4 regions of the Streptomyces sp. NPDC034037 genome follow, and region 4 is predicted to be linked to each of the others. Evidence: riboswitches for the same ligand, from Rfam matches in the RefSeq annotation. Region 4 holds a riboswitch; each other region holds the start of a gene.
The links. A riboswitch is a leader RNA that binds a small molecule or an ion and turns the genes downstream of it on or off. The one in region 4 is predicted to bind cobalamin.
Positions count from the first base shown of each region.

Region 1: linked by a shared signal. The riboswitch ahead of ACZ516_RS11505 (energy-coupling factor ABC transporter permease) and the one ahead of cobN (cobaltochelatase subunit CobN) in region 4 are both predicted to bind cobalamin.
Region 2: linked by a shared signal. The riboswitch ahead of ACZ516_RS00350 (cobalamin biosynthesis protein) and the one ahead of cobN (cobaltochelatase subunit CobN) in region 4 are both predicted to bind cobalamin.
Region 3: linked by a shared signal. The riboswitch ahead of ACZ516_RS23030 (ribonucleoside-diphosphate reductase subunit alpha) and the one ahead of cobN (cobaltochelatase subunit CobN) in region 4 are both predicted to bind cobalamin.

Region 1 covers NZ_JBVISC010000003.1:207,802-215,122, forward strand. Annotated here, with positions in the region: gene ACZ516_RS11475 (CASTOR/POLLUX-related putative ion channel) at 1-1,594, shown strand, start outside; gene ACZ516_RS11480 (PepSY domain-containing protein) at 1,679-2,368, opposite strand; gene ACZ516_RS11485 (HPP family protein) at 2,452-3,000, opposite strand; gene ACZ516_RS11490 (energy-coupling factor ABC transporter ATP-binding protein) at 3,129-3,953, opposite strand; gene cbiQ (cobalt ECF transporter T component CbiQ) at 3,950-4,699, opposite strand; gene ACZ516_RS11500 (energy-coupling factor ABC transporter substrate-binding protein) at 4,706-5,080, opposite strand; gene ACZ516_RS11505 (energy-coupling factor ABC transporter permease) at 5,080-5,835, opposite strand; cobalamin riboswitch at 5,866-6,049, opposite strand; gene ACZ516_RS11510 (polyprenyl synthetase) at 6,315-6,593, shown strand; gene ACZ516_RS11515 (polyprenyl synthetase family protein) at 6,583-7,321, shown strand, end outside.
Region 2 covers NZ_JBVISC010000001.1:61,866-69,186, forward strand. Annotated here, with positions in the region: gene ACZ516_RS00325 (hypothetical protein) at 1-752, opposite strand, end outside; gene ACZ516_RS00330 (alpha/beta hydrolase) at 909-2,045, opposite strand; gene ACZ516_RS00335 (class II aldolase/adducin family protein) at 2,215-2,943, opposite strand; gene ACZ516_RS00340 (inorganic phosphate transporter) at 3,279-4,577, shown strand; gene ACZ516_RS00345 (hypothetical protein) at 4,590-4,817, shown strand; cobalamin riboswitch at 4,937-5,059, shown strand; gene ACZ516_RS00350 (cobalamin biosynthesis protein) at 5,189-6,160, shown strand; gene ACZ516_RS00355 (cobyric acid synthase) at 6,157-7,321, shown strand, end outside.
Region 3 covers NZ_JBVISC010000006.1:406,006-413,326, reverse strand. Annotated here, with positions in the region: gene cyc1 (epi-isozizaene synthase) at 1-151, shown strand, start outside; gene ACZ516_RS23040 (bifunctional albaflavenone monooxygenase/terpene synthase) at 148-1,524, shown strand; gene ACZ516_RS23035 (ribonucleotide-diphosphate reductase subunit beta) at 1,590-2,612, opposite strand; gene ACZ516_RS23030 (ribonucleoside-diphosphate reductase subunit alpha) at 2,612-5,026, opposite strand; cobalamin riboswitch at 5,160-5,282, opposite strand; gene ACZ516_RS23025 (GNAT family N-acetyltransferase) at 5,345-5,848, opposite strand; gene mctP (monocarboxylate uptake permease MctP) at 5,952-7,321, opposite strand, start outside.
Region 4 covers NZ_JBVISC010000010.1:142,326-149,646, forward strand. Annotated here, with positions in the region: gene cobJ (precorrin-3B C(17)-methyltransferase) at 1-4, opposite strand, end outside; gene ACZ516_RS29595 (precorrin-8X methylmutase) at 73-699, opposite strand; gene ACZ516_RS29600 (cobalamin biosynthesis protein CobG) at 711-2,408, opposite strand; cobalamin riboswitch at 2,523-2,642, shown strand; gene cobN (cobaltochelatase subunit CobN) at 2,686-6,309, shown strand; gene ACZ516_RS29610 (histidine phosphatase family protein) at 6,306-6,980, shown strand; gene ACZ516_RS29615 (hypothetical protein) at 6,949-7,158, opposite strand; gene ACZ516_RS29620 (hypothetical protein) at 7,298-7,321, shown strand, end outside.

The sequences.
Region 1 (7,321 bases), on a different contig from region 4:
CGGCCTGATCACCACGGCGCTGACGGAGCGGCTCACCGCGCTGCGCCGGGGCCGTTCCACCGTGCTCGAAGAAGGGCACGCGGTGGTCCTCGGGTGGTCGGAGCAGGTGTTCACGGTGGTGAGCGAACTGGTGGCCGCCAACGCCAACCAGCGGCGGGCGGCGGTGGTCGTGCTGGCCGACCGGGACAAGACCGTCATGGAGGAGGCCCTGAACACGAAGGTGGGCCCCCTCGGCCGGACGCGGCTGATCTGCCGCAGCGGGCCCACCACCGATCCGGCCGTGCTGCCCCTGACCAACCCGGCCAAGGCCGGTGTGGTGCTGGTCATGCCGCACGACGAGCCCGCCGCCGACGCCGAGGTGGTCAAGACGCTGCTGGCGCTCAGGGCGGCCCTGTCCGAGGCGGCCGACCGGCCGGCCGTCGTCGCCGCCGTCCGGGACGACCGCCATCGGCTGGCCGCCCAACTCGCCGCCGGGCCGGGCGGCGTCATCCTGGAGAGCGACACCGTCACCGCCCGGCTGATCGTCCAGGCCGCGCGCCACCCCGGGCTCTCCCTCGTCCACCAGGAACTCCTCGACTTCGCGGGCGACGAGTTCTACCTGGTCAGCGAGGCGAGCCTGGTCGGCCGCCCGTTCGGCGACGCGCTGCTGTCCTACACCACGTCGAGCGTCGTCGGGGTGATGCGCGGGGAAATGCCCCTGCTCAACCCGGCGCCGGAGACGCTCATCGCTCCGGACGACCTGCTCATCGTCGTCTCCCGTGACGACGACACGGTCTGGCTCGACGACTGCGCCGAGCTGGTCGAGGAGGCGGTCATGGCGTCCGGCCCCCCGACTCCCGCGCGGGCGGAGCGGGTTCTCCTCCTGGGCTGGAACCGCCGGGCGCCGCTCATGGTCGACCAGCTGCGACGCCGCTCCCGGCCCGGATCGGCCGTCGACGTGGTGACCGACCACGGCGAGGCGACCGTACGGCAGGTGAACGAGGCCGACACGGACAGCGGCAACGAGCTGAGCCTGACCCTGCACCACGGGGATGTCACCCGCCCCGAGACGCTGCGCCGCCTGGACGTCTGCTCCTACGACAGCGTGATCGTGCTCGGCCGGGACCCCGCTCCCGGCCCGTCGCCGGACGACCCCGACAACCGCACGCTCGTCACCCTCCTGCTGCTGCGTCAACTGGAGGAGACGACCGGGCGCGAACTGCCGGTCGTCACCGAGCTGGTCGACGACCGCAACCGGGCGCTGGCCCCCATCGGCCCCGGCGCCGACGTGATCATCAGTGGCAAGCTCATCGGTCTGCTCATGGCACAGATCTCCCAGAATCGGCACCTGGCAGCGGTGTTCGAGGAGCTGTTCTCGGCCGACGGCACCGGCGTCCGCCTGCGGCCCGCCACCGACTATGTGCTGCCGGGGAGCGAGACGTCCTTCGCCACGGTCGTGGCGGCGGCCCGGCGGCGTCAGGAGTGCGCCATCGGCTACCGGACGCACGGCGACCCGTCGATGAGCCTCGGCTACGGGGTGCGGATCAACCCGTCCAAGCACGAGCGGCGCCGCTGGACGGACGAGGACGAAGTGGTCGTCATCGGCAGGGACTGACGGCCGGCCCCACGGCGCGCGGCACGCGGTCCGGCGCACGCGGTCCGGCGTGTGCCGTCCCGCGTGCGGCCCACGTCCGTGGGGTCAGTCCTTGTCGACGTGTTCCCGCAGGATCTTGCGGTTGGTCGCGTCGATGTCGAACGTCGTCTTGTTCCAGTCCTCGGTCGTCACGACGTCGACGGACCACTTCGGCGCGCCGCCGTCCGTGTCGTCGAGTTCCACGGAACTGACGGTGCCCTTGGTCTTGTCGGTGGCGGTCCGGGCGGCCTGCTCCGCGGTGACGGTGGCCTTTTTCAGCAGGTCGGCCAGTTCCCGCTTGTCGTCGGCGTCCTGGTCCGCGTCCGCCCGGGCCTTGCCGGCCTTGCCGGTGACCGCGTCGACGTCCAGCAGGTGCTTGGCGCCGTCGCCCGTCGCCACCTCGGCCTCCCACCGGGGAGTCTCCGGCGGCCCCTTGAGTTCGATGGAGACCGGCTTGGAGCCGTCCACCGCGCCCACCGCGGTGCGCAGGGCCTCCTCGTGGCCCGTCTTCACCTTCGGGACGAGCGCCTTGCGCTCGTCCTGGTCCTCGGTCAGGGGGGAGCCGCTCCCCGAGACGGAGGAGGTGACGGCGGCTGCCCGCGCGGTGGCCGCGTCGCTCTTCGTGTCGTTTCCGTCGTCGTCGCCGCACCCGGTGAGCAGGGCCGCCGCCGCGGCCGCCGCGCACACCAGTCCGGCGCCGCGCACGACCGGCAGACGCCGATGCCTCTGACGGGAGTCTCTGTCTGTGGTGATCATGGGGGCACGTTAAGCGACATGGAGCGCAGATGCTCGCAAAAGGGGCGCCAGACGAGGGATGTGCACCGGCAGAGGGACCGGGTCTACCACCAATAGGCGGGGTAGCGGGGGCTGCCGGGGCGTACCCGTGAGGCGGCCCAGCCGGTCGCGACGAGCAGGACGGCCGACCCCAGGAACAGCGGTACGAAGGTCCAGGGCGCCGGCGCGTGCAGGACGATCACCACGGCGGTCGCACACGCGGGCGAGTGCGGAGTGCGGGCCACCGTCATCACGGCCAGGCCGATCCCGGCCGCTACCGCCGCCGCCCACGGTGAACCGCCCGCGAGGCCGAGCACCCCGTATCCGACACCGGCGCACAGCAGGTGGCCGACGACCACGCTGCGCGGCTGGGCCAGCGGCAGCCCGGGCGCACCGTGGATGATCGCGGCCGACGCCGCGAGCGGGGGTATCAGCACGGGCTCGTGGAGGAGCGAGCCGACGGCGACCAGGGCCAGCAGGACGGCGGTGACGGCGCCGGCGCTGTGGGCGGCGGTGCGCGGCGGGGGCGGGGCCGGGGCGCGGCCCGCGAGGCGGTCGAGGACGCGGGGCCCGGCAGGCGAAAGCGGCGCCTCTATGGCTTCATCGATGCTCAAGGAAGTGATCTTTTTCGGGGCTCGGCCGTCAGGGGAGCCCCGCGCGGCAGGTGAGGACAAGGGCACTCGCCGGCAATTCTATCCGGCGCCCTTTCGTCGCCGCAGGTCAGGGGTGCCGTCGGCCGCTCTCAGGTCAGGGCCGCGAGTTCCTCCGGAGTACGCGGCCCCTCCCCCGCTCCGGCCGGGAGCCCGTACGCCCGCAACAGCTCCGCGACGGCGATGCCCCACGGCAGGCGCAGCCCCGCCTGGGCCAGCAGGTCCCGGCGGGCCAGCATCTCCGCCACCGGGCCGGTGCGTACGCCCGAGGGCGTCAGCAGTGCCGCGTCGTCCGCCCAACGCAGGGCCAGGTCCACGTCGTGGGTGGCCATGACCACGGTGGTCCCCGTGTCCCGCAGGCCCTGGAGGGTGACGAGCAGGCGCTCCTGGCCGTCGGGGTCGAGGCCCGCCGTCGGTTCGTCGAGGATCAGCAGGCGGGGGCGCATCGCCACGGCGCCCGCGATCGCGGTCCGTTTGCGCTGGCCGTAGGAGAGGAGATGGGTGGGGCGGTCGGCCAGGGCGCTGATGTCGAGGGCCGCGAGCGCCTCGGCGACGCGCGCGCGGACCTCGGTGTCGGGCAGGCCGAGGTTCAGCGGCCCGAAGGACACGTCCTGTTCGACCGAGGCGGCGAACAGCTGGTCGTCCGGGTCCTGGACGACCAGCTGAACGGTGGTCCGCAACCGCGTCAGGCCCTTGCGGTCGTACGTGACCGGGGTGCCGTCGGCCGTCAGGTGACCGGTGTCCGGTCGCAGGCCGCCGCTCAGCAGCCGCATGAGGGTCGTCTTGCCGCTGCCGTTGCGCCCGAGCAGCACGAGTGCCCTGCCCTCGGTGACGTCGAAGTCCAGGTCGCTGAGGACGGCCGGCCCGTCCTCGTACGCGTAGGAGGCACCGCGCAGCACCAGCAGGGGCTCGCTCATCCAAGAAGCCTTTCCATGACGAAGGTGAGGGCGGTCAGGGCCGCCAGGAGTGCCACGCCCGCTCCCACGAACCGCCGCGAGACGCGGGCCTCGGGCACGAGCACCCGCAAGGTGCCGTCGTAGCCGCGTCCGGCGAGTCCGCCGTGCAGCCGGCTCGCCCGGTCGAAGGCCCGCACGAACGACGTGGCGCCCAGACCCGCGAGGGAGCGCCAGGTGGCGGCCCGTGTGGTGTGGCCGAGGCGTGCCGCCTGCGCCTGGCGGATGCGGGTCATGGCGTCCAGGAGCAGGAAGCTCATCCGGTAGGTCACCAGGGCGACGTCCACGACGGGCGCCGGGATGCCCGCCTTGACCAGGCGGGGCAGCAGATCCGACATGGGGGTGGTGAAGGCGAACAGGAGCACGCCGAGCGAGGCCGCCGAGGTGCGCAGGAGCAGGCCTCCCGCCCGCGCGGGCCCCGACTCCGCGAGGGTGACGAACCCGTCGGGGCCGCCGAGCTGGACGAGCAGGGTCAGCGCTCCGGTGACGCAGAAGCCGAGCGGTACACGGTAGGCGCGCCACAGTTTGCGCGGCGGCACCCCCGCCGGGCCGAGCAGCAGGACGAGCGCGGTGGCCGCGACCAGGGCGGCGCCCGGCCAGGGCGGCAGGGAGATCGCGAGGAGGGTGAGGCCGAGCCCGAGCACGGCCTTGTCCACGGGGTGGCGGCGGCGCCAGCGACTGCTGTGCGCCGCCACGTCGATGGGCAGCACTGGCGGTCAGAGCTGCCCGGGCCCGGGCTCGGCGCCCTCGTCCCCCGGGGGCTGCCCGGCGTGCGCCTCCTGCGCCTGCCGGCGTTCGGCGCCCTGCCTGCGGCCCTTGCGCAGACCGAAGTAGTACGCGAGGACGCCGGCGCCGAGGGCCGCCTGGAGGGCGAAGAGCGCGGATTCGATGTCGCCGGAGGGCGGCTCGTACAGGGGCGAGAACCACGGTTTGTAGTCCGGCTCGATCTCGGTGATCGCCGTCTCGGCCTGGGCGTCGGCACCGGTGAACGGTTCCTTTTTGTGGTCGCCGAGCCCGAGCGCCAGGGGCAGCACCGCGAGCGCCGCCACGACCACGAGCAGCAAGATGTTGATCTTCGTGTTCCGGCTCATCAGGCGCTGGCCTCCCTGTGCGTCTCCTGCGTCTGCTGCGTCTCCTGCGTCTGCTGCTTCGCGGGGGTCTCGTGCGGCGTAGTGGGCCGCTTGCCCTGCGGCAGCACCCCGAGCCGCGCGAGTTCGCCCCGGCTGGACTGCACGAGCAGCCGCATGACCAGGACGGTGAGCAGCCCCTCGCTGACGGCGAGGGGGATCTGCGTGACGGCGAAGATCCCGCCGAACTTGCCCAGCGCGCCGAGGAAGCCGCTGCCGGGGTCCGGGAACGCCAGGGCCAGCTGGACGCTGGTGACGCAGTACGTGGACAGGTCGGCGACGAAGGCACCGAAGAACACGGCGGCCATCAGCGGTACGTCGAACCGCCTGAGCAGCCGGTAGACGGCGTATCCGGCCCACGGCCCGACGATCGCCATGGAGAACACGTTGGCGCCCAGGGTGGTGAGCCCGCCGTGGGCGAGCAGCAGGGCCTGGAACAGCAGCGTGATGGTGCCGAGCACCGCCATGATCGGCGGCCGGAACAGGATCGCGCCCAGTCCGGTGCCCGTCGGATGCGAGCAACTGCCCGTCACGGACGGAATCTTCAGGGCGGAGAGAACAAAGGTGAAGGCCCCGGCGGCTCCCAGGAGCAGGGTGCTCTCGGGGTGTTCCTTGACCTCACGGGTCAGACGACGGACTCCGTGGACGACGAACGGCGCGGACGCTACGCCCCAGGCGATCGCGTGCGCCGGCGGGAGGAAACCCTCGGCTATGTGCATGGCTCAGCAGACCCTCTCCAGCACCTCGTGGATGGACAACGTGCCTTGGCCGGTCTCCTGGCTGACGGGTCGTACCGACCGGACTCCGCCTTCCCGGGCACGTGTGTGCCCAGTGGCTGCCGCGAGGGCTGGAGCCGGACTTCCCGATCACAGTGGCGAGGGCCGCACCGGCATCACACCGGATTTCCCGTTCACCAAGGCGTGGTGACATTAGTGCGCGACGGAGGGGCCTGACAACTTGCCCGGGCGATTCCGATCGTGGTCAGACGTGCCCGGCACCCTGCGGGAACGGCCCCACGAGGGCTCCCGGTTCGCTCCAGCAACGCCCGTGCGGCGGGTCGGCAACACGAAGCGCGGCGGTCACTCGATCGTGAGTTCCGGCCGGGCCGCGCCCGGCGTGCGGTCATCCTGTGAGCGGCGACACGAGACGGCCGCCGGGCGGACGTGCCCCGGCGGAATGTGCTTCAGGGGGACATGTCATGACGCGGGAAGCGAGCCGCATCGTCGGCCTCGGTGAACGGGCGGTGCTGCTGGCGGCGGGGCTGGCCGACCTCGGGGTCAGCACGCTGGGCACGGCGGTGGGGACGGTACGAGGGCTGCTGCACCGCTCGGACGCGGCGGACCTGGCGGCGGACGCCGAGCACGATCTGCTGGTGCGCGGGCGCCTGGTGCGGGACCGGTACGCGGCGGTGCCTCCGGCCCACCTGGAGATCCTGGCCCGGCGCGCGCTGGCTCGGCGGGCCGCCGATGGCCTCTGACCTGTGGGAACCCGCACGGTTCAAGGACCGTGTCGACGCGGTGCTGCGTGCGTTCGTCGGCCAGGAGGCCGAACGCTTCGCGGACGTCGATCCGCTTCTCCATCCGGTGGCCGAGCAGCTGGAGGCGGCCGTCGCGGACGGCAAGCGGCTGCGGGCGGCCTTCTGCTACTGGGGCTGGCGCGGGGTGGGCCAGCCCGACAGTGACGCGCTGGTGCGGGCGGCGGCCTCGATGGAGCTGGTGCACGCCGCCGCGGTCGTGCACGACGACCTCATCGACGACAGCCCGTTGCGGCACGGCCGCCCCACCGCCCAGGTGGCCCTGCGGGACTGTGTGCCCGACCGTCCCCGCGCGTCGGCCGACGGCAGGTCGCTGGCGATGCTGGTGGGCGATCTGCTGATGGGGCTGGCCGGGCAGCTGTTCGCCGCCAGCGGTCTGCCCGCCGCCTATCTGGCCCGGGCCCGCCCCCTGTGGTCGGCGCTGGCCCGGGAGCTGATCGCGGGCGAGTGCCTGGAGATCCTGCGCACCGGAGCCGACCCCGACACCACGGCCTCGCTGAAGGTGATCCGGTACAAGACCGCCAAGTACACCGTCGAGCAGCCCCTGTTGATCGGCGGGGCGCTGGCGGGTGCGGCCGGCCGGCTGCGTGCGGGCTATACCGCGTACGGCCTGCCGTTGGGCGAGGCGTTCCAGTTGCGCGACGACCTGCTCGGCCTGTTCGGCGACCCCG
Region 2 (7,321 bases), on a different contig from region 4:
TCGGCGCGGTCGACCGGGGCGGTTTCGGGGGTCGCCTCGGGGGCGGTCCCGGAGTGCGCGCCGTACGGGATCTCGCAGCGTTCGGTGCGCAGTTCGGTGACGCGCTGGTCCAGGAGGTCGAGCAGTTGCGGCACGGGGACCGGGCCCGCCGACAGCTGCAGGAAGGACAGGACCTGCGGCATGGCCTCGACGACCTCGGCGACCGCCGCGGCGGGCAGGTCGTCCGGCGCCGGATGGGCCAGCGACCAGGCGTCGAAGAGCGCGACCCAGCCGCGCAGCACGGCGGTGTCGTCGCGGTCCCAGGCGCGCAGGCGCCAGCCGGGGCGGGCGCTGTCGCCGTGCATCTCCACGAGGCCCGCGAGGCGCGCGGTGTCCCAGTCGGCACGGACCTGAGCGGGGGTCAGTCCCAGCTCGGCGGCGGCCCGTTCGGCGGTGGCGTCGGACAGGGCGCCCCTGCCGTCCGGGCGCGCGCCGGTGCGGGCGGGCCCCGGGCGCAGGGCGGCGTCGGCCCAGCGGGCGACCCGCACCGCGTCGGCGAGGCCCTCGCGTGCTCCCCGGGCCAGCTCGGAGGGCGCCGGCGTGCCCTCGGGCGGGCGGGGCGCGGGGCGGCGCGTGCGGCGGTTGCTCACCGCGCCGGGGGCGGCGGAGAGGGGGCGCGCTGGGTCGCGCTGGGCCTCCCCCCGCTTCTCGGCCCTCTGGCGGGGAGCACGGACGAGTCGGAGCCTGGAGTCGCGCGGGGTACGGGACGTCACGGGAGCAGTCTTCCTGTTGACGGTCCGAAAACCCAAACGGGATGGCGTCGGTGGGCCCTCGGGACGCCGTGCGACAGGGATTTCGCGGCCGGGTCGGAAAGGTGCGGACGGTCACATCAGGGGGTGCCACTCAGCGGGTGCCACCTCGGCGGAGTGTCACATCAGGGGGGTGAGGAAACGGCGCAGGGCCTCCTCGTAGCCCGCCGGGTCGGCGTTCCACATGGCGCCGTGCGGGGCGCCGGGGACGACCCGCAGGGTGACCAGTTCGGGGCGCTGCTTGGCCAGTTGCCGGGAGTGGTCCCACGGGGCGATGGCGTCGTCGGGGCCGTGCAGGATCAGGGTCGGGACCCGCAGCAGGTCGGGGCGGGCGGCCGCGAGGACGCGGTCGCCGCGCAGCCCCGTGCGGCCCTGTGCCGCGCGGACCGCGAGCGGCAGGAGCGGCCCCGGGGTGCGCCGGGCGGCGGCGAGGGCGCGCAGGGTGGTCTCCCAGTGGAGCACCGGGGAGTCCAGGACGAGGCCGCTGACGCGCTCGCGCAGCGCCGAGTGCGCGGCGGCGTGCAGGCACATCGTGGCGCCGGTGGACCAGCCGTGCAGGATGACGTTGCGCGCCCCGCGGCGCACCGCGTAGCGGATGGCGGCGTCCAGATCGCGCCACTCCGTCTCGCCGAGGTGGCCGAGGCCGTCCGCGGAGCGGGGGGCGCCCGGGTCGCCGCGGTAGGCGATGTCGAGCACCGGCAGTTGCAGGCGGTGCAGGAAGTCCATGACGACCATGGGGTGTTCGCGGGAGGTGCCGAGGCCGTGCACGGTGATGACCCAGGTGTCGCGCGGTCCGGGCACGAACCAGGCGGGCAGGCCGCCGAGCTCGCCGGGGACGACGACCTCCTCGTGGTCGAGGCCGAGCGCGGTGCCCGGGTCGCCGAGGTGGACCTGCGGGGTGAGCCAGACCTTCGCGCCCGGTTCCAGGGTGCCGTGGGTGACGGATTCGAGGCGGCGCACGACGGTGTCCGCCTTGTGCGGGGCCCCGTCCAGGACCGGGCCCACGATCGCGTGGGTGCCGCTGCCGCTCAGGCCGTAGGTGCCGGGGCGCAGGCTGGCCAGGGCGCGGGTCAGGGTGATCTGGCCGGCGGCCGTGGCGTGCAGGGTCAGGCGTGGCTCGGTCGGCAGCGGGCGGCCCGCCGGAGCCTTGAGGGCGGCGTCGCTGGCGAATCTGCCCGCCGCGACCGCGGCCGCGGCTGTCCCGAGGGCTGCTGTGACTGCGGTGACGGCCGCTGCCGTCGCTTTGGCTGGGCGCACTGTCCCAGTGTCCGGGGGCAGGCGCCTTGGGGCCAGTGGGCGGGGCCCGCGGGGTGATGCGGGCGCGGAGCGCTGCCAGGGCAGCGCCCCGCCCCGTCGGCCCGCGGGCCGGGAGCCGGGTGTACGCGTCGGTTCTGCCATACGTGTCTGGTGCCCCGGGATGGCGCTGTCAACGGTCGGGAAGCGGCTCGGCCGGATGTGGACGCTCGCCGGGAGCGGCCTGTGCGGCAGCGGGCTGTCCGTAGCCGCGCAGTTTGTCGCGTGCCTCGCGCAGCTGGGCGTCGGACAGGAGGGTGGGGGCACGGCCGGGCACCGCGCTGGCCGTGAGCCACAGGCGGGACATCCATTCCAGCTGCGCGGTGCGGTCGTACGCCTGGGCCAGGGAGTCCCCGTAGGTGATGGTGCCGTGGTTGCGCAGGAGGCAGCCGGTGCGTTCGCGCAGGGCCCGGAGCATGTTCTGGGCCAGTTCGTCCGTGCCGTAGAGCGCGTAGGGGGCCACGCGGACCGGGCCGCCGAGGGCGCCCGTCATGTAGTGGACGGCCGGCAGCTCGGAGACCAGCATCGAGACGGCGGTGGCGTGCACGGCGTGGGTGTGGACCACGGCCCGCGCGTCGGTGCTGCGGTAGATCGCCAGGTGCATGGGCAGCTCGCTGGTGGGCGTGAGCTCCCCGAGGACGCGCCGCCCCGCGAGGTCGACGCCGAGCGCGTCGGCGGGCCCCAGCCGGTCGTAGGGCACGCCGCTCGGGGTGACCAGGACCGTGTCGCCGACCCGTACGGAGACGTTGCCCGAGGTGCCGACGACGAGGCCGTCCGCCACCGTCCTGCGCGCCGTCTCGACCAGCTCGCCCCATGCCCGCCCGACGGCGTCCCGCTCCGCGCCCTGCCGCTGCTCAGTCATGGGGGCGATCCTGCCAGCCGGCGGCGCGGCCCTGTAGGCCTCGCCGAGAGCCCGGGGCGGGTGAGATGGGTCTCTCGGGGAGGGTGGTGTGCCATTCCGCTTGGGGCGTGGAAAGGGGGTGCGCGAGGGCGCCCGGGAGGGTGGCGGAGGGCGACACTCCGGCTGGATCAGGGGCCCTGAGCCCCCACTCCGTACGATCGCTCGCAGACGCCTGGAGGATATGGAGAGGCGGCGCTCCGCTTAGGGTCACCGCGTCGCCCGGCCCAGTTCACTTTCCGTTCACCCAGGTTGCCTACGTTTCTCATGCCACTGACGTCCAACAGAAGCCTGGGTAAATGGAACACATCACGCTTCTCCTCGGGATCGTGATCGTCACCGCTCTCGTGTTCGATTTCACGAACGGTTTCCACGACACTGCCAACGCGATGGCGACGACCATCTCGACCGGCGCTCTCAAGCCCAAGACGGCGGTGGCCATGTCCGCCGTGCTGAACCTCGTCGGAGCCTTCCTCTCCGTCGAAGTCGCCAAGACGATCTCAGGCGGCATCGTCAACGAGGACGGCCTCAAGACCGAGGTCATCTTCGCCGCGCTCGTCGGCGCGATCCTGTGGAACCTGCTGACCTGGCTGGTGGGCCTGCCCTCCAGCTCCTCCCACGCGCTCTTCGGCGGCCTCATCGGCGCCGCGGTCATGTCGATGGGCTGGTCGTCGATCAACGGCGGCACCGTCGTCACCAAGATCCTCATCCCGGCCCTCGCCGCGCCGCTCGTGGCGGGCCTCGCCGCGATGCTGGCCACCCGCCTCACCTACCGGATCGGCCGCAACACCGACACCCGGGCCACCGCCAAGGGCTACCGCGCGGGCCAGATCGCCTCCGCGGGCCTCGTCTCGCTGGCCCACGGCACGAACGACGCGCAGAAGACCATGGGCATCATCACGCTCGCCCTGGTCACCGGCGGAGTCCTGAGCCCCGGCTCGAACCCCCCGCTGTGGGTCATCGTCTCGGCCGGTGTGGCCATCGCCCTCGGCACCTACCTGGGCGGCTGGCGCATCATCCGCACCATGGGCAAGGGCCTCACCGACCTCCAGCCGCAGCAGGGCTTCGCCGCCCAGACCAGCGCCGCGACGGTCATCCTCGCCTCCTCGCACCTGGGCTTCTCGCTCTCCACCACCCAGTCCTGCTCCGGCGCCGTGATGGGCGCGGGCCTCGGCCGCAAGGGCGGCGTGGTCCGCTGGTCGACCGCGACCCGCATGTTCATCGCCTGGGGCCTGACCCTGCCGGCCGCCGGTCTGGTCGGCGCGGGCGCCGAGTTCCTCACCCAGCAGGGCCCCTGGGGCGTCGCGGCCACCGCCGCGCTGCTCATCGCGGGCGCCGCGGTGATCTGGGTGCTCTCGCGGCGCAACTCCGTCGACCACACCAACGTCACCGACGACGAGATCCGCCGCGCCGCCGCCCCGGGCGCCGAGCCCGCGGGCGTCGTGACCACGGCCATCGCCGCCGTCTCCCCGCCCCCCGCGGGCACGCTGACCGCCGTCGGCGCCCCCGCCGACGAACCGGTCAAGGCCACCATCGCGGCCCCGACCACGACCTCGACCGGCGCCATGGCGGACCCCGCCCGGCCCGCGACGGTGTAAGGACACATCAGCATGCACATCGACTGGGCAGCTCTCGGTTCGGTCTTCGGAGTCAGCCTCGCCGTGACGGTGGCTCTCGTGGGCCTGTTCACCCTCGGCGTCGTCGGCCTCTCCAAGCAGGAGACGGCCGCCGCCGCCCCGGCCGGCGGCTCCGCGACCCTGGCCCGCACCGGCGCGTACGCCTGCTTCGCCCTGTGCGCGGCAGCCGTGGCGTACGGGATCTATCTGATCGTCGCCTGACGGCGGCGACTCCCCGGTGGGGCGCGGGACGTGTGTTCACGTCCGGCGCCCCACCGTCGTATGTGGGGCTCCGCACACTCTCCCGCCGCAGGTCAACGGCGAGTTGACGGGCGTTCGCGGGGCGTGGTGGACTTCCGGGGCCAACTACGGCGGCAGAAGAGGAAGCCGGTGCGAATCCGGCGCGGTCCCGCCACTGTCACCGGGAGGCCGTCACGGACGCTCCCCCGGAAAGCCAGGAACTCTCGCCGCCGATCACGTCGAACCAGGGCGCGGACACCCTGAGTGAGGACATATCGCCATGCGCGGCCGCCCGTTGCCGGACCACTCCCCGAGCGTCAGCTCCCTTCTCGGCACAGCGGCCGGCTGAGCCGATGAGTGCCGACCGCGACTTCGCGTACGGCGCCGCCGCCGGCCTCCTGGGCGACCTGCTGCTCGGCGATCCCCGCCGCGGCCATCCGGTCGCCGGGTTCGGCCGGGCGGCGGGCGCCGTCGAACGGCTGCTGTGGCGCGACCACCGCGGATGGGGCGCGCTGCACGCCGTGGTGTGCGCCGGGGGCGCGGCGGGAGCCGCCGCCCTCGCCGCCCGTCTCGTGCGCCGCTCCCCCGCCGCGTCCGTCGCGCTGACCGCCGCCGCGACCTGGGCCGTGGTCGGCGGGACCTCGCTGGGCCGGGAGGCGCGGGCCGTCGGCGGCGCCCTCGAAGCGGGGGACATCGAGGTGGCCCGGGAGCGGCTGCCCCATCTGTGCGGCCGGGACCCGCAGGCGCTGGACCGCGACGGCATCGCGCGCGCCGTGGTCGAGTCCGTCGCCGAGAACACCTCGGACGCCGTGGTCGGCGCGCTGGTGTGGGGCGCCGTCGGCGGGGTGCCGGGGCTCGTCGCCTTCCGCGCCGTGAACACCCTCGACGCGATGGTCGGGCACAAGTCGCCCCGGTACCGGCGCTACGGCTGGGCGTCGGCCCGGCTGGACGACGTCCTCGGCTGGCCGGGGGCCCGGCTCACCGCGGGGCTCGCGGCGCTGGCCGGGGGTTCGCCCTCGGGGGCGGTGCGGGCGTGGCGCGCGGACGCCGCCAAGCACCCGAGCCCGAACGCCGGTCCCGTCGAGGCCTCCTTCGCGGGGGCGCTGGGCGTACGGCTCGGCGGCACCCTCTCGTACGGGGGGCGGGTCGAGCACCGGCCCGTGCTGAACGCGGGCGGGCGGGACGTGCGCGTGGCGGACATCGAGCGGGCCGTGCGGCTCTCCCGGCGGGTCAGCTGGCTGGCGCTGGGGGTCGCGGTGGCGGCCCGGCGGGTGCTGGGGTCGACGAGGTCGCCGCGAGCGGCGAAGTCAGGGAGAAGAGCATGAGCGGTGGACTGCTGGTCGCCGGGACCACATCGGACGCCGGGAAGAGCGTCGTCACCGCGGGGATCTGCCGGTGGCTCGCCCGCAAGGGCGTGTCCGTCGCGCCGTTCAAGGCGCAGAACATGTCGTTGAACTCCTTCGTGACCCGCGAGGGCGCCGAGATCGGCCGGGCGCAGGCCATGCAGGCGCAGGCCGCCCGCGTCGAGCCGAGCGCGCTGATGAACCCCGTCCTGCTCAAGCCGGGCAGCGACCGCTCCAGCCAGGTCGTCCTCATGGGCAAGCCGGTGGGCGAGATGAGCGCGCGCGGGTTCTTCGGCGGGCCCGGCGGGGCGTCCTCCGGGACACCGCAGCCGGGAGGGCGCCAGGCGCTCCTGGAGACCGTCGTGGGGTGTCTGGAGGAGTTGCGGAGCACGTACGACGTCGTGATCTGCGAGGGCGCGGGCAGCCCCGCCGAGATCAATCTGCGGCGCACCGACATCGTGAACATGGGCATCGCGCGCGCCGCCCGCTTCCCCGTCCTGGTGGTCGGGGACATCGACCGGGGCGGGGTGTTCGCCTCGTTCTTCGGGACGACGGCGCTGCTGAGCGCGGCCGACCAGGAGCTGGTGGCCGGATACCTCGTCAACAAGTTCCGGGGGGACGTCTCGCTCCTCGAACCCGGCCTCGACATGCTCCAGGGCCTCACCGGCCGGCGCACCTTCGGTGTGCTGCCCTACCGGCACGGGCTCGGCATCGACGAGGAGGACGGCTTGCGGGTGTCCCTGCGGGGCGCCGTGCGGGAGTCGGCCGTGGCGCCGCCGGTCGGCGCGGACGTGCTGCGGGTCGCGGTGTGCGCGGTGCCGCTGATGTCCAACTTCACGGACGTGGACGCGCTGGCCGCCGAGCCGGGTGTCGTCGTGCGGTTCGTGGACCGGGCCGAGGAGCTGGTCGACGCCGACCTCGTGGTCGTGCCGGGCACCCGGGGGACCGTACGGGCGCTCCAGTGGCTGCGGGAGCGCGGGCTCGCGGACGCGCTGGCGCGCCGGGCCGCCGAGGGGCGTCCGGTGCTCGGGATCTGCGGCGGCTTCCAGGTCCTCGGCGAGCACATCGAGGACGACGTCGAGTCGCGGGCGGGCTCGGTGGACGGGCTCGGCCTGCTGCCGGTGCGGGTGCGGTTCGCCCGGG
Region 3 (7,321 bases), on a different contig from region 4:
CGTCTTCAACATGCGGAACTGGTTCTCTTCCGTGTACTGGTTCCATCACGAATCCGGCCGCTATCGGGTGGACAGCTGGGACGACCGGTCCATCCCCCCGTATGTCACGGAAGACGTCCTGGCGGAAAACGAACTGGTGGGTGAGGAATGAGCGTCGAATCCGCGACACCCGCGCCGGCCGCCCCGGGATCCGGCCCGCTGCGCACCCCGCCGCTGGTCCGCGGCGCTGTCCCCGTACTCGGCCACGCCTGGCACCTGGTGCGCGACCCGCTCGGCTTCCTGTCCGCGCTGCGGGACCATGGAGACCTCGTACGGATCCGGCTGGGGCCGAGGACCGCCTACGCGGTGTGCGACCCAGAACTCGTCGGCGCGATGCTCAAGCGCCCCGAGTTCATCGTCGGCGGACCGCTGTGGGACACCCTCGAAGTGCTCCTCGGCAAGGGCGTGGCGACCAGCAACGGCAAGCTGCACCGGCGTCAGCGCCGGATGATGCAGCCCGCGTTCCGGCCCGAGCGGATCGCCGACTACGCCAAGGTGATGGAGGAGGAGGCGCGCGCCACGGCGGCCCGCTGGCGGCCGGGCGTCACGGTCGACGTGAGCGCGGAGATGTTCCGCACGGCCGTGCGCATCGTCTCGCGCTCGCTCCTGGAGGTCGACTCGATCGGCGAGAAGGCGGACCGCATCGCCGACTCGCTGCACACCGTCTTCCAGGGCCTCTACCGCCGGATGGTGCTCTCCGTCGGGCCGCTCTACCGCGTGCCGACACCCGCCAACCGGCGCTTCGAGAACGCGCTGGCCGATCTGCACGCGCTGGTCGACGAGATCGTCCGGGAGCGCCGCGCGGCCGGCCCCGGCGGCCCGCAGGACCTGCTCGCGGAATTGCTGCGGGCCAGGGACGATTCGGGGGAGCCGCTGACCGATCAGGAGATCCACGATCACGTGGTTTCCCTCGTCGTCGCCGGAGCGGAGAATGTCGCGTCCACACTGGCGTGGACGTTCCATCTGCTCGCCGAACACCCTGAGCAGGAAAGGCGGTTGGTTGAAGAAGTAAATTCCGTGGCGGGGGAGCGCGCGATCACATTCGCCGATCTGGGATCCCTGCCGCACCTGCGCAATGTCATCACCGAGGCGATGCGCATACGCCCGGCCGCCTGGATATTCACGCGCCGGTCCGTGACCGAGGCCGAGCTGGGCGGCTATCGCATTCCCGCCGGCGCGGACATCGTCTACAGCGTGTACGCGATGCAGCGCGACCCGCGTTCCTTCGAGCGGCACCTGGAGTTCGACCCGGACCGCTGGCTCCCCGAACGCGCCCAGGACGTACCGGAGTTCGCGATGATGCCGTTCAGCGTCGGCAACCGGAAGTGCCCCGGGGACCACTTCAGCCTGGCCGAACTGGCCCTGATCCTGGGCACGGTGGTGCCGAGGTGGCACCTGGCGCCGGTCGCGGAGACCGACACGGGCACGCGGGTCGGCATCACCCTGCACCCCAAGCGGCTCGTCCTGCGCGCCGAGCCGCGCTGAGCCGCCGTGTGGGCCCGCCCCGCCCCCCGTGACGGGGCGGGCCCACCCGTGCGTGGCAGCCGTCCCTAGAACTCGTCGTCGAAGGAGACCGAACCCTCGACCGCGACCTGGTACGCCGACGGGCGCCGCTCGAAGAAGTTGGTCAGCTCCTGCACGCCTTGCAGCTCCATGAAGGAGAACGGGTTCTGCGAGCCGTAGACCGGCGCGAAGCCGAGGCGCTGGAGGCGCTGGTCGGCGACGCACTCCAGGTAGGCGCGCATCGAGTCGGTGTTCATGCCCGGCAGACCCTCACCGCACAGATCGCGGGCGAACTGCAGCTCCGCCTCGACGGCCTCCTTCAGCATGTCCGTGACCTGCGTCCGGAGCGCGTCGTCGAACAGCTCGGGCTCCTCCTTGCGGACCGTGTCCACCACGTCGAAGGCGAAGCTCATGTGCATCGTCTCGTCGCGGAACACCCAGTTCGTGCCGGTCGCCAGGCCGTGCAGCAGACCGCGGCTGCGGAACCAGTAGACGTAGGCGAAGGCACCGTAGAAGAACAGGCCCTCGATGCACGCGGCGAAGCAGATGAGGTTGAGCAGGAAGCGGCGGCGGTCGGCCTGCGTCTCCAGCCGGTCCAGCTTCTCGACCGAGTCCATCCACTTGAAGCAGAACTGCGCCTTCTCGCGGATCGAGGGGATCTCCTCGACCGCGTCGAACGCGGCCGCCCGGTCCTGCGGATCGGGCAGATACGTGTCGAGCAGCGTCAGATAGAACTGGACGTGCACGGCCTCCTCGAACAGCTGACGGCTCAGGTACAGCCGCGCCTCGGGGGAGTTGATGTGCTTGTAGAGGGTCAGCACGAGGTTGTTGGAGACGATCGAGTCGCCGGTCGCGAAGAACGCGACGAGGCGGCCGATCAGGTGCTGCTCCTCGGGCGTCATCTTCGCCAGGTCGGCGACGTCCGAGTGCAGGTCGACCTCCTCCACCGTCCAGGTGTTCTTGATCGCGTCCCGGTAGCGCTCGTAGAAGTCCGGGTAGCGCATGGGGCGCAGGGTCAGCTCGAAGCCCGGGTCGAGCAGGTTCTTCTCGCTGTTCGTCGTGGTGCTCATTACTGGCAGGCCTCGCAGGACTCGGGGTTTTCCAGGGAGCAGGCGACGGCCTCCTCGGCCGTGACCTGCGCGGGGACGGGGGCGGTGGTGGCGGTGCCGGAGCCGGCCGCGCGGGCGATGCGGGTGGCGGGGCGCGAGCGCAGGTAGTACGTGGTCTTCAGACCCCGCTGCCAGGCGTAGGCGTACATCGAGGAGAGCTTGCCGATGGTCGGCGTCTCCAGGAAGAGGTTGAGCGACTGCGCCTGGTCGAGGAACGGGGTGCGCGCGGCGGCCATGTCGATCAGGCCGCGCTGCGGGATCTCCCACGCGGTGCGGTACAGCGCGCGGACGTCCTCGGGGATCCAGCCGAAGCCCTGCACCGAGCCGTTGGCCTCGCGCAGCGCCTCGCGGGTCTGCGCGTCCCACACGCCGAGCCGCTTCAGCTCCTGCACGAGGTAGGCGTTGACCTGAAGGAACTCCCCGCTGAGCGTCTCGCGCTTGAAGAGGTTGGAGACCTGCGGCTCGATGCACTCGTACACGCCCGCGATGGAGGCGATGGTGGCGGTCGGCGCGATGGCCAGCAGCAGCGAGTTGCGCATGCCGGTCTCGGCGATACGTTCCCGCAGCGCCGCCCACCGCTCCGGCCAGGTCAGCTCGACGCCGTAGTGGTCCGGGTGCAGCACGCCCCGCGCGGTGCGGGTCTTCTCCCAGGCGGGGAGCGGGCCGTTGCGGACGGCGAGGTCGGCGGAGGCCTCGTACGCGGCGAGCATGATCCGCTCGGCGATGCGGGTGGAGAGGGCACGCGCCTCGGGGGAGTCGAAGGGCAGCTTCAGCCGGAAGAAGACGTCCTGGAGGCCCATCGCGCCGAGGCCCACCGGGCGCCACTTGGCGTTGGAGCGCCCCGCCTGCTCGGTCGGGTAGAAGTTGATGTCCACGACGCGGTCGAGGAAGGTGACGGCGGTGCGGACGGTCTCGTCGAGGCGCTCCCAGTCGATGTCGCCGCTCGCCGCGTCCACGAAGGCGCCGAGGTTCACCGAGCCGAGGTTGCACACGGCCGTCTCGCCGTCGTCCGTGACCTCCAGGATCTCCGTGCAGAGGTTGGAGGAGTGCACGGTGTGGCCGGGCTCCGCCGTCTGGTTGGCGGTGCGGTTGGCGGCGTCCTTGAACGTCATCCAGCCGTTTCCGGTCTGCGCGAGGGTGCGCATCATGCGGCCGTACAGATCGCGGGCCGGGATGGTCTTCTTCGCGAGCCCGGCGGCCTCGGCCTCGCGGTAGGCGGCGTCGAACTCCTCGCCCCACAGGTCGACCAGCTCGGGCACGTCGGCCGGGGAGAACAGCGACCAGTCCTGGTCGGCGGCGACCCGGCGCATGAACTCGTCCGGGATCCAGTGCGCGAGGTTGAGGTTGTGCGTGCGCCGCGCGTCCTCACCGGTGTTGTCGCGCAGCTCCAGGAACTCCTCGATGTCGGAGTGCCACGTCTCCAGGTAGACCGCGGCGGCCCCCTTGCGCCGGCCGCCCTGGTTCACGGCGGCGACCGAGGCGTCCAGGGTCTTCAGGAACGGCACGATGCCGTTGGAGTGCCCGTTCGTGCCGCGGATCAGCGAACCCCGGGAACGGATGCGGGAGTACGAGAGTCCGATGCCGCCCGCGTGCTTGGAGAGCCGCGCGACCTGGTGGTAGCGGTCGTAGATGGAGTCCAGCTCGTCCAGCGGGGAGTCGAGGAGGTAGCAGGAGGACATCTGCGGGTGGCGGGTGCCGGAGTTGAAGAGCGTCGGCGAGGACGGCAGATAGTCCAGGCGGCTCATCAGGCGGTACAGCGCGGCGACCTCGTCGAGCGCCCGCTCGCTGCCGTCCTCCGCCAGGCCGCTCGCCACGCGCAGCATGAAGTGCTGCGGGGTCTCGATGACCTGCCGGGTGATCGGGTGGCGCAGCAGATAGCGGCTGTGCAGCGTGCGCAGGCCGAAGTACTCGAAGCGGAAGTCGGCGCCGTCGGCGAGCGCGCCCTCCACCAAAGCGTCGAGCCGGGCCGCGTGCGCCGTCACGAAGGACGCCGTGCGGTCGGCGATCAGGCCCTCGCGGTGGCCGACCGCGACGGAGTCGGTGAAGGAGCGCACGCCCTGCGTCGCCGCCTCCTCGCGGATGCCGATCGACAGGAGCCGCGCCGCCAGCTTGGAGTACGCCGGGTCCTCGGAGATGAGCCCCGCGGCCGCCTCGGTGGCCAGCGCCCGCAGCTCGGCCTCGTCGGCCCGCGCCGAGCGGCCGCGCAGCGCGGCGGCGGCCACCCGGCCGGGGTCGGCGTCGGGCAGGTCGGCGGTGAGGTCGGTCAGGGTGCGCAGCAGCGCGGTCCCCGGCCCGTCGGTTCCTTCGGCGTCCTGAAGGGTCGGCACCGAAGGCGTCGACGGCGCTGACGCGGGTTCGGCAGGCGCGATGGTCACGTGGGGGCACTCCCTCGCTCGGCTCTGGGCCAGGGGGGAGGGATGGGCGCACACGGGCGCACCCGGGCAGGGCGGCGTACCGCGTCCACCGGCCCACTCCACGAGGCCCGGACGGTCGGCACCCGGACCGGACGGTACGGGTGCGCTGTCGGCAGGTCCTCGGACTCCGCGTACGCCGAATGCGTACACATGCACCGTTGCGGGACAGTTCCGGACTTGCACCGGATTCCCCTGCGGCGACAGCGAGCACGAGCATACATCTTGTGCCGGGCCCTGGAGGCGGGCCCACATCTTGTGTCGGCTCGCGGGGTGCGGTGCCTACAACGTCAGCATGTACGCCAGCAGCGGCACCGTCTCGATGGGCCTCCAGTCGCGCTCGGGCGTGCGCCGGAAGCCCAGGCGCTCGTACAGCCGGTGGGCGGTGCGCATCGACGTCTGGGTGGACAGGACGAGCCCGGTGCGGCCCGCGTCCCGGGAGCGCCGCACGCACTCCCGTACGAGCGTCTCGCCGACGCCCCTGCCGCGGGCCTCGGGGGAGACGGCCAGCATGCGGATCTCGGCCTCGCCGGCGCGGGCGATGTCGGCCATCGGGCCGCCGGACGGCACGTAGGTGACGCAGCCGAGCGCCTTGCCGTCCGCCGCGGCCACCAGGACCTCGGCCGCGGCCGCGCGCGCCGCCACGTCGCGCAGCACCGCGAGGTAGGGGTCGTCCGCCCCGAAGTCCAGGTGGCCGTCGGCGAGATAGGCCTGTGCGGTGAGGGCGCCGAGCGCCTCGTACTCGTCGGGGTGCGCGGGTCTGATCGTGAGGGCGCTGATGTCCATGCGGCGCAGTGTGCAACACGGGCACGGCGAAGGGCCGCCGATTTTCCGGCGGCCCTTCGTCACGGGTCGTTGGTCACGGCGGCCCTGTGTCACGGGGGCGTGCTCAGTGCGCGGCGCCCGCGGTCGCCGGCGGCAGCTCCTCGACGACGCCGGGGTCGCCCGCGTCCGCGGTGTAGTCCTCGGGGGAGGTCTCGTCGATGCCGTCGGGGGCCTTCAGCGCCCGCATGGCGAAGGTGAGGACCACCGTCACGACCACGTTCAGGACGAACGCGGTGAGGCCGATGTAGCCGATCTCGCCGATGCCCGGGATCGAGTCGGACGAACCGCCGAAGTGCTTCTGCGTCGGCGAGGCGACTCCGTACGCGGCCAGCGTGCCGTAGACCATGCCGACCGCCCAGCCCGCGAGCAGCGCCCAGCGGTGGAACCAGCGGGTGAACAGGCCTCCGACCAGCGCGGGCATGGTCTGGAGGATCCAGATGCCGCCCAGGAGCTGGAAGTTGATCGCGACCGTCTTGTCCATGGTGAGGACGAAGACCAGCGCGCCCACCTTCACCAGCAGCGAGACCAGCTTGGAGACCTTGGTCTCCTGCTCGGGCGTCGCGTCGGGCTTGAGGAAGTCCTTGTAGATGTTGCGGGTGAAGAGGTTCGCGGCCGCGATCGACATGATGGCCGCGGGGACCAGCGCGCCGATGCCGATGGCCGCGAAGGCCACGCCCGTGAACCAGTCGGGGAACATGGTCTCGAAGAGCTGGGGGATCGCCAGCTGGCCGTTGTCCACCTTGATCCCGGCCGCGATCGCCATGAAGCCGAGCAGGGCGAGCAGGCCGAGCATCAGCGAGTAGAGCGGCAGGATGGTGGTGTTGCGCCGGATCACGTCGCGGCTCTTGGAGGAGAGCGTCGCGGTGATCGAGTGCGGGTACATGAACAGCGCGAGGGCCGAGCCGAGCGCGAGCGTCGCGTACGTCCACTGGCCGGCCTCGGCGGGCGCGAGCGCACCGCGCGGCTTGCCGGTCGCCGGGTTGGTCTGCGCGAACGCGTCACCGGCCTTGGCGAAGATGTCGTCGAAGCCGCCGAGCTTGATCGGGATGTAGATGATCGCGACGACGATGACGAGGTAGATCAGACCGTCCTTCACGAACGCGATCAGCGCGGGTGCGCGCAACCCCGAGGAGTAGGTGTACGCGGCGAGCACCGCGAAGGCGATCAGCAGCGGCAGGTCCTTGACGAACCAGTTGGTGTCCGGCCCGCCGCCGACGCCCATGACGTCCAGGACGGCCTGGATGCCGACCAGTTGGAGCGCGATGTAGGGCATCGTGGCGAGGATGCCGGTGACCGCGACGGCCAGCGAGAGCCCCTTGGAGCCGAAGCGTCCGCGCACGAAGTCGGAGGTCGTCACATAGCCGTGCTTGTGCGAGACCGACCACAGGCGCGGCAGGAAGGTGAAGATCAGCGGGTAGACGAGGATCGTGTACG
Region 4 (7,321 bases):
TCATCAGGGAGGGGTCGCCGGGGCCGAGGCCGACGCCGTACAGCTTGCCCTTGGGGGTCCGGGTCTCGGTGTTCACTCCGCCTCGCTCGCAATCGCGTTGATCGCGGCGGCGGCCATCGCGCTGCCGCCCCGGCGGCCGCGTACGACCAGGTACTCCAGGCCGAGGCGATTGGCGGCGAGGGCGTCCTTGGACTCGGCGGCGCCGACGAAGCCGACCGGTATGCCGAGGACCGCGGCCGGGCGCGGGGCGCCCGCCTCGATCATCTCCAGGAGGCGGAAGAGCGCGGTGGGCGCGTTGCCGATGGCGACGACGGAGCCTTCGAGGCGGTCGCGCCACAGCTCCATGGCGGCCGCGCTGCGGGTGGTGGAGAGCTGCGCCGCGAGGTCGGGGACCGCGGGGTCGGTGAGGGTGCAGATCACGTCGTTGTCGGCGGGCAGCCGCTTGCGCGTGACGCCGCTCGCGACCATGTTCGCGTCGCACAGGATCGGCGCGCCCTCGCGCAGCGCCTTGCGGGCGTCGGCCACCACCCGCGGGCTGAAGGCGAGGTCGCGGACGAGGTCGACCATCCCGCAGGCGTGGATCATCCGCACCGCGACCTGGCTGACGTCGGCGGGCAGACCGGCGAGGTCCGCTTCCGCGCGGATGGTGGCAAAGGACTCGCGGTAGATCGCCGCGCCGTCCTTCTCGTAGTCGAACACTGTGCTCTCGCTCATCTCGTGGCCGTTGTGGTGGTGGTTGCGGATGTCGTACGTGCTGTCGTGACCGTCTCGGTCAATGTCTTGCCGCTCACGGGTGCCGTCGTGCCGCCGGTGCGCACGCTCACCTCGTAGCGCCCCTCTCCGGTGGCGAGTACGTCCACCCAGTCGCCGCGCGGATGTCCGCACCGGCGCTCGCAGCCGGACCAGTGGACGGGCAGGCCCCCGGCGCCGGGGACGGCGTCCGCGCGGACGTCGGCGAGGGACTTGGCGCAGCCGGGGCGTCCGGTGCAGGCGCCGACGCCGAGCCAGGGCGAGCGGGGGTCGGTGAGGAAACCGGCGTCGGCCAGCGCGCGCAGCCGCTCGCGCGCGGCGGCCTCGTCGGCGAAGCCCGGGACGACGAAGCCGCGCCACGGGGTGACCCGGATCTCCCCACCGGGCGCGGGGAGCAGGGCCCGCCACTGCGCGGCGCTCACCCGGCCGAGCCGGGTACTCACCACGACCGCGTACCCCAAACCGGCGTCACCGATGACGCCGGGGGCGGGCGGGGCGGCGGTCGCCGGGGCGCGGTGTGCGGGGGTTGGGTCGGGCGGCGCGGAGATCGGCTCCGCCGGTCCGGGGGCCGGGTCGGTCGGCGCGAGGGGCGGGTTGGTCGGCGCGGGGGGCGGATCGGAGATCGGCGTGGCCGGCTCGGAAGCCTGCTCGGCCGGCCCGGAGACCGGCACCGTCGGCCCAGAGACAGGGGCAGGGGCAGGCACAGGCACAGGGACGGACGGTGCGGACACCCCAGGCGCCACAGACGCCGCAGAAGCCGCAGACGGCGCGGACGCCCCAAGCACCACAGACGCCACAGACGCCACAGACGCCACAGACGCCACAGACGCCGCAGGCGCCGCAGAAGCCGGCCCAGCCGGCGTTCGGGCGACGGAGGCGCACCCGCTCGGCGATGCGTCCGGCGTCACGGGCTCCGTCGTGAGGCCCGCCGCCGCCAACGCCTCCGCCAGGTCCACGCTCCGCCCGGCCGGCAGTTCCGTCACCCGCCACGCGCCGTTGCCCGCCTCGCGGGCCGCGGCGAGGAAGGCACCGGCCGCGGCGAGGGCGGCGCGCGGCGCGTCGGGGCCCGGGAGCCGCCGGACGCTGTCCCCGACCCGTATCTGCGCCGTACCGCCCGATTCTGCGATCAAGGTCACATCGCCGCCCAGTCCGGCGACGTCCCCGCGCCCGTCGTCGAGGACGAAGAGGAAGCGGCCGGAAAGCGCTGTCGTCCAGTCCTGCCCGCACAGGAGCCGGTCCAGCTCGCGGGCCCACAACTGCACGTCGGCGTGGCCGAGTCGGTCCAGTCCCGCCGACGGGGAGGCCACGATGTTCCGGACGCGCTCGTGGCGTTCGGAGGGCAGCAGGCCGGCGTCCGCGAGGAGCGCGGACAGTTCGCCGCCGCAGCTCTCGCCGAGGGCGCGCAGCTCGATGTTGCCGCGCGAGGTGACGCTGAGGTTCCCGTCCGCGAGACGCTCGGCCGCGTCGGCCAGCACCAGCGCCTGACGCGCCGTCAAGAGCCCTGCGGGCAGCCGGAGTCGGGCCAGCGCGCCGTCGTCGGCGCGGTGCAGACGCAGGGCCCCCGGGCAGGCGTCGCCCCGGTCGCGTATCCGGTCACGTATGGGGGATTCGCCCTGGTTCATGGAAGGTGCTCGGCTGGGCGGCATGGCGGCGAGCATACCCACGCCGATCCGGCCGGTCGCCTCCCGAGACGGGCCGTCCCGGCAGGCGGCCGCCCCACCGGCGGCGGGCAGGACTTACTATGCAGGCGGCGGCCCGCCAGGTCCGCCGACGCCAGCGACGGCGTGGGTCCACCAGGACCCGAGGGAGGAAGGCCGGTGCGAATCCGGCGCGGTCCCGCCACTGTGAGCCCCACCGAGGTGGGGCGAGCCAGGAACTCCTGCCGTCCATACGACCACCCGGGGCGCGGACACCCCGAGGAAGGCCTGCGCCCGCATGCTTCTGCTGCTGTCGACCTCCGACACCGACCTGCTCAGCGCCCGTGCGGCGGGGGGTCCGGTCGACTACCGGTTCGCCAACCCCTCCCGCCTGGACCTCGCCGAGCTGCCCTCGCTCCTGGAGGGCGCCGACCTCGTCGTCGTACGCCTCCTCGGCGGTGTCCGCGCCTGGCAGGACGGGCTGGACCAGCTCATCGCCAGCGGCCTGCCGGTGGTCGTGCTCACCGGCGAACAGGCACCCGACGCCCAGCTCATGGCCTCCTCGACGGTGCCCGTCGGCATCGCGGCCGAGGCCCACGCCTACCTCGCGCACGGCGGCCCGGCGAACCTGGAGCAGCTGGCCCGCTTCCTCTCCGACACCGTGCTGCTCACCGGCCACGGCTTCGACCCGCCGGCGCCCGCGCCGTCCTGGGGCCCGCTGGAGCGCGCCGCCCGCGACATCGAGGGCCCGACGGTCGCGGTGCTGTACTACCGCGCCCACCACATGAGCGGCAACACCGCGTTCATCGACGACCTGTGCGGTGCCATCGAGGACGCCGGCGCCCGCCCGATGCCGCTGTACGTGGCCTCGCTGCGCGCCCCCGAGCCGGAGCTGATCGACGCGCTGCGCCCGGCCGACGCCATCGTCACGACGGTCCTCGCCGCCGGTGGCACCAAGCCCGCCGAGGCCTCCGCGGGCGGTGACGACGAGTCGTGGGACGCGGGTGCGCTGACCGGGCTCGACGTGCCGATCCTCCAGGCCCTGTGCCTGACCGGGTCGCGTTCGGCCTGGGAGGAGAACGACGAGGGCGTCTCGCCGCTCGACGCCGCGAGCCAGATCGCGGTGCCGGAGTTCGACGGGCGCCTCATCACCGTGCCGTTCTCGTTCAAGGAGATCGACGAGGACGGGCTCCCCGCCTATGTCGCCGACGCCGAGCGGGCGGCCCGCGTCGCCGGGATCGCCGTGCGCCACGCGCGCCTGAGGCACATCCCGGCCGCCGACAAGCGCCTCGCGCTGGTGCTCTCCGCGTACCCGACCAAGCACTCGCGGATCGGCAACGCGGTCGGCCTGGACACCCCCGCCTCCGCCGTCGCGCTGCTGCGCAGGCTGCGCGCCGAGGGCTACGACTTCGGCCCCGAAGCCGACATCCCCGGCCTCGTCTCGGGCGACGGCGACGAGCTGATCCGCGCGCTGATCGACGCGGGCGGCCACGACCAGGAGTGGCTCACCGAGGAGCAGCTGGCCGCCAACCCCGTCCGCATCCCGGCCGCCGCCTACAAGCGCTGGTACGCGACGCTGCCGCAGGAGCTGCGGGACTCCGTCGAGCAGCACTGGGGACCGCCGCCCGGCGAGATGTTCCTGGACCGCTCGCGGGTGGGCGAGGGCGGCGACCCGGAGGGCGACATCGTGCTGGCCGCCCTGCGGCGCGGCAACCTGCTCATCCTCATCCAACCGCCGCGCGGCTTCGGCGACAACCCCATCGCGATCTACCACGACCCCGATCTGCCGCCCTCGCACCACTACTTGGCGGCCTACCGCTGGATCGCGGCCCCCGCGGCCGACGGCGGCTTCGGCGCCGACGCGATGGTCCACCTCGGCAAGCACGGCAACCTGGAGTGGCTGCCCGGCAAGAACGCGGGCCTCTCGGCGGCCTGCGGCCCCGACGCCGCGCTCGGCGACCTGCCGCTGATCTACCCGTTCCTGGTCAACGACCCGGGCGAGGGCACGCAGGCCAAGCGCCGCGTGCACGCCACGCTCATCGACCACCTCGTGCCGCCGATGGCCCGCGCCGACTCCTACGGCGACATCGCGCGCCTGGAGCAGCTCCTGGACGAGTACGCGCAGATCAGCTCGATGGACCCGGCGAAGCTGCCGGCGATCCGCGCGCAGATCTGGACGCTCATCCAGGCCGCGAAGCTCGACCACGACCTGGGCCTGGAGGACCGCCCGGACGACGACGGCTTCGACGACTTCCTGCTGCATGTCGACGGCTGGCTCTGCGAGATCAAGGACATGCAGATCCGCGACGGTCTGCACGTCCTCGGCACCGCCCCGGCGGGCGCCGACCGCGTCAACCTCGTCCTCGCCGTCCTGCGCGCCCGCCAGATCTGGGGCGGCACCTCCGCCCTGCCCGGCCTGCGCGAGGCGCTCGGCCTGGACGAGTCCGCGGCGACGCGCGTGAGCGCCGACGAGGCCGAGGAGAAGGCCCGCGCACTGGTCCAGGCGATGGACGACGCCGACTGGGACCCCGCGGCCGTGGCCTCGGTGGCCGCGGGCCAGGGCGAGCAGGTCGCCGCCATCCTGGAGTTCGCGGCCCGCGAGGTCGTGCCCCGCCTGGAGGGCACCACGGCCGAACTCGACAACGCGGTACGCGCGTTGGAGGGCCGCTTCGTCCCCGCCGGGCCCAGCGGCTCCCCGCTGCGCGGCCTGGTCAACGTCCTGCCGACCGGCCGCAACTTCTACTCCGTCGACCCCAAGGCCGTGCCCTCCCGCCTCGCGTGGGAGACCGGCGAGGCCCTCGCCGACTCGCTCATCGAGCGGTACAAGAACGACAACGGCGACTACCCCACCTCCGTCGGCCTGTCCCTGTGGGGCACGAGCGCGATGCGCACGGCGGGCGACGACGTCGCCGAGGCGATGGCGCTGCTCGGCGTCCGCCCCGTCTGGGACGACGCCTCGCGCCGCGTCACCGGCCTGGAGGCCATCCCGTACGAGGACCTCGGCCGCCCGCGCATCGACGTGACGCTGCGCATCTCGGGCTTCTTCCGCGACGCGTTCCCGCACACGATCGGCCTGCTCGACGACGCGGTGCGCCTCGCGGCCTCGCTGGACGAGCCCGCCGAGCACAACTACGTACGCGCCCACGCCCAGGCCGACCTGGCCGAGCACGGCGACGAGCGCCGGGCCACCACCCGCATCTTCGGCTCGCGTCCGGGCACGTACGGCGCGGGGCTGCTCCAGCTCATCGACTCCCGCGACTGGCGCACGGACGCGGACCTCGCCGAGGTCTACACGGTGTGGGGCGGCTACGCGTACGGGCGAGGGCTCGAAGGCCGGCCGGCCCGCGCCGAGATGGAGACCGCGTACAAGCGCATCGCGGTGGCCGCGAAGAACACGGACACCCGCGAGCACGACATCGCGGACTCCGACGACTACTTCCAGTACCACGGCGGCATGGTCGCGACCGTGCGCGCGCTGCGGGGCACGGCCCCCGAGGCGTACATCGGCGACTCGACGCGCCCCGAGACGGTCCGCACGCGCACCCTGGTCGAGGAGACCTCGCGGGTGTTCCGCGCGCGGGTGGTCAACCCCAAGTGGATCGAGGCGATGCGCCGCCACGGCTACAAGGGCGCCTTCGAACTCGCCGCGACCGTGGACTACTTGTTCGGGTACGACGCCACGACGGGCGTCGTCGCCGACTGGATGTACGACAAGCTCACGGAGACCTACGTCCTGGACCCGACCAACCGGCAGTTCCTCCAGGAGAACAACCCCTGGGCGCTGCACGGCATCGCGGAGCGCCTCCTGGAGGCTCAGTCGCGCGGCATGTGGGCGAAGCCCGACCCGGCGGTCCTCGAAGCGCTGCGGCAGGCCTACTTGGAGACCGAGGGCAATCTGGAGGACGAGGGCCCGCGGGCATGACCGGGAGCGCCGTCCGGCACCTCTATCTCGCCCGGCACGGTGAGGCCACCGCCGACGAGAGCGAGCTGACCGAGGCCGGGCGGCGCCAGGCCGCGCTGCTCGGGGAGCGGCTGCGGGGCGTACCCCTCTCCGCGATCCACCACGGGCCGCTGCCCCGGGCCGAGCAGACGGCCCGGCTGGTCGGGGAGCGGCTCGACGGGGTGCCCCTGCACCGCTGCGAGGCCGCGGGGGACTACATCCCGTACATGCCGGTACGGGACGAACTCCCGGCGGACAGCGCGGAGTCGACGCTCCAGCGGCTGGCCCGGTTCCCCGCCGATGAGCGGGAGGGCGGGCCCGCGCTGGCCCGCGCCGCCCTGGAACGGTTCACCGGCCCGGTGCCCGGCGCCGAGCCGCGCCACGAGCTGCTGGTCACGCACAACTTCCTGATCGGCTGGCTCGTGCGGGACGCCCTCGACGCACCGCCGTGGCGCTGGCTCGGCCTCAACCACGGCAACGCGGCTCTGACCGTGATCCGTTACCCGCCGGGGCGCCCCGCCTCGCTGGTCTTCTTCAACGACATGCGGCACCTGCCCGCGGAGCTGCGCTGGAGCGGCTTCCCGGCCGAGCTGACACCCGAGGACGGGGCCGCCGACGCGGTCACAACAGGCGGGGAAACGCCAGGGTGTTGATCAGCGGGCCCTCGATCGTGACCCCTTCACCGATCAGCGTGTCGGTGAGGGGCAGCGGGTTGGGGTTCCCCACGGCCCGCCCGGTCGCACCCGCGGCCGGGGCGGCCGACAGGGCGAGGCAGAGGGCGAGTGACCCCAACAGGGCGGCGTACACGGACAGGGCGCGACGGTTGCGCATACGACTGTCTTCTTCCCGTTCGTATGATCGTCGGTGACTTCTCGGGCGCCGGGGGGTTACACACGGCGAGCGGGCCGCGGTCGGCGGTCCACGGGTGTGGTGCGAGGAGGCTGCGGTGAGCGGCAGTTGGACGCAGAGGCTGTCCCGATGGGCACTGGTGGCG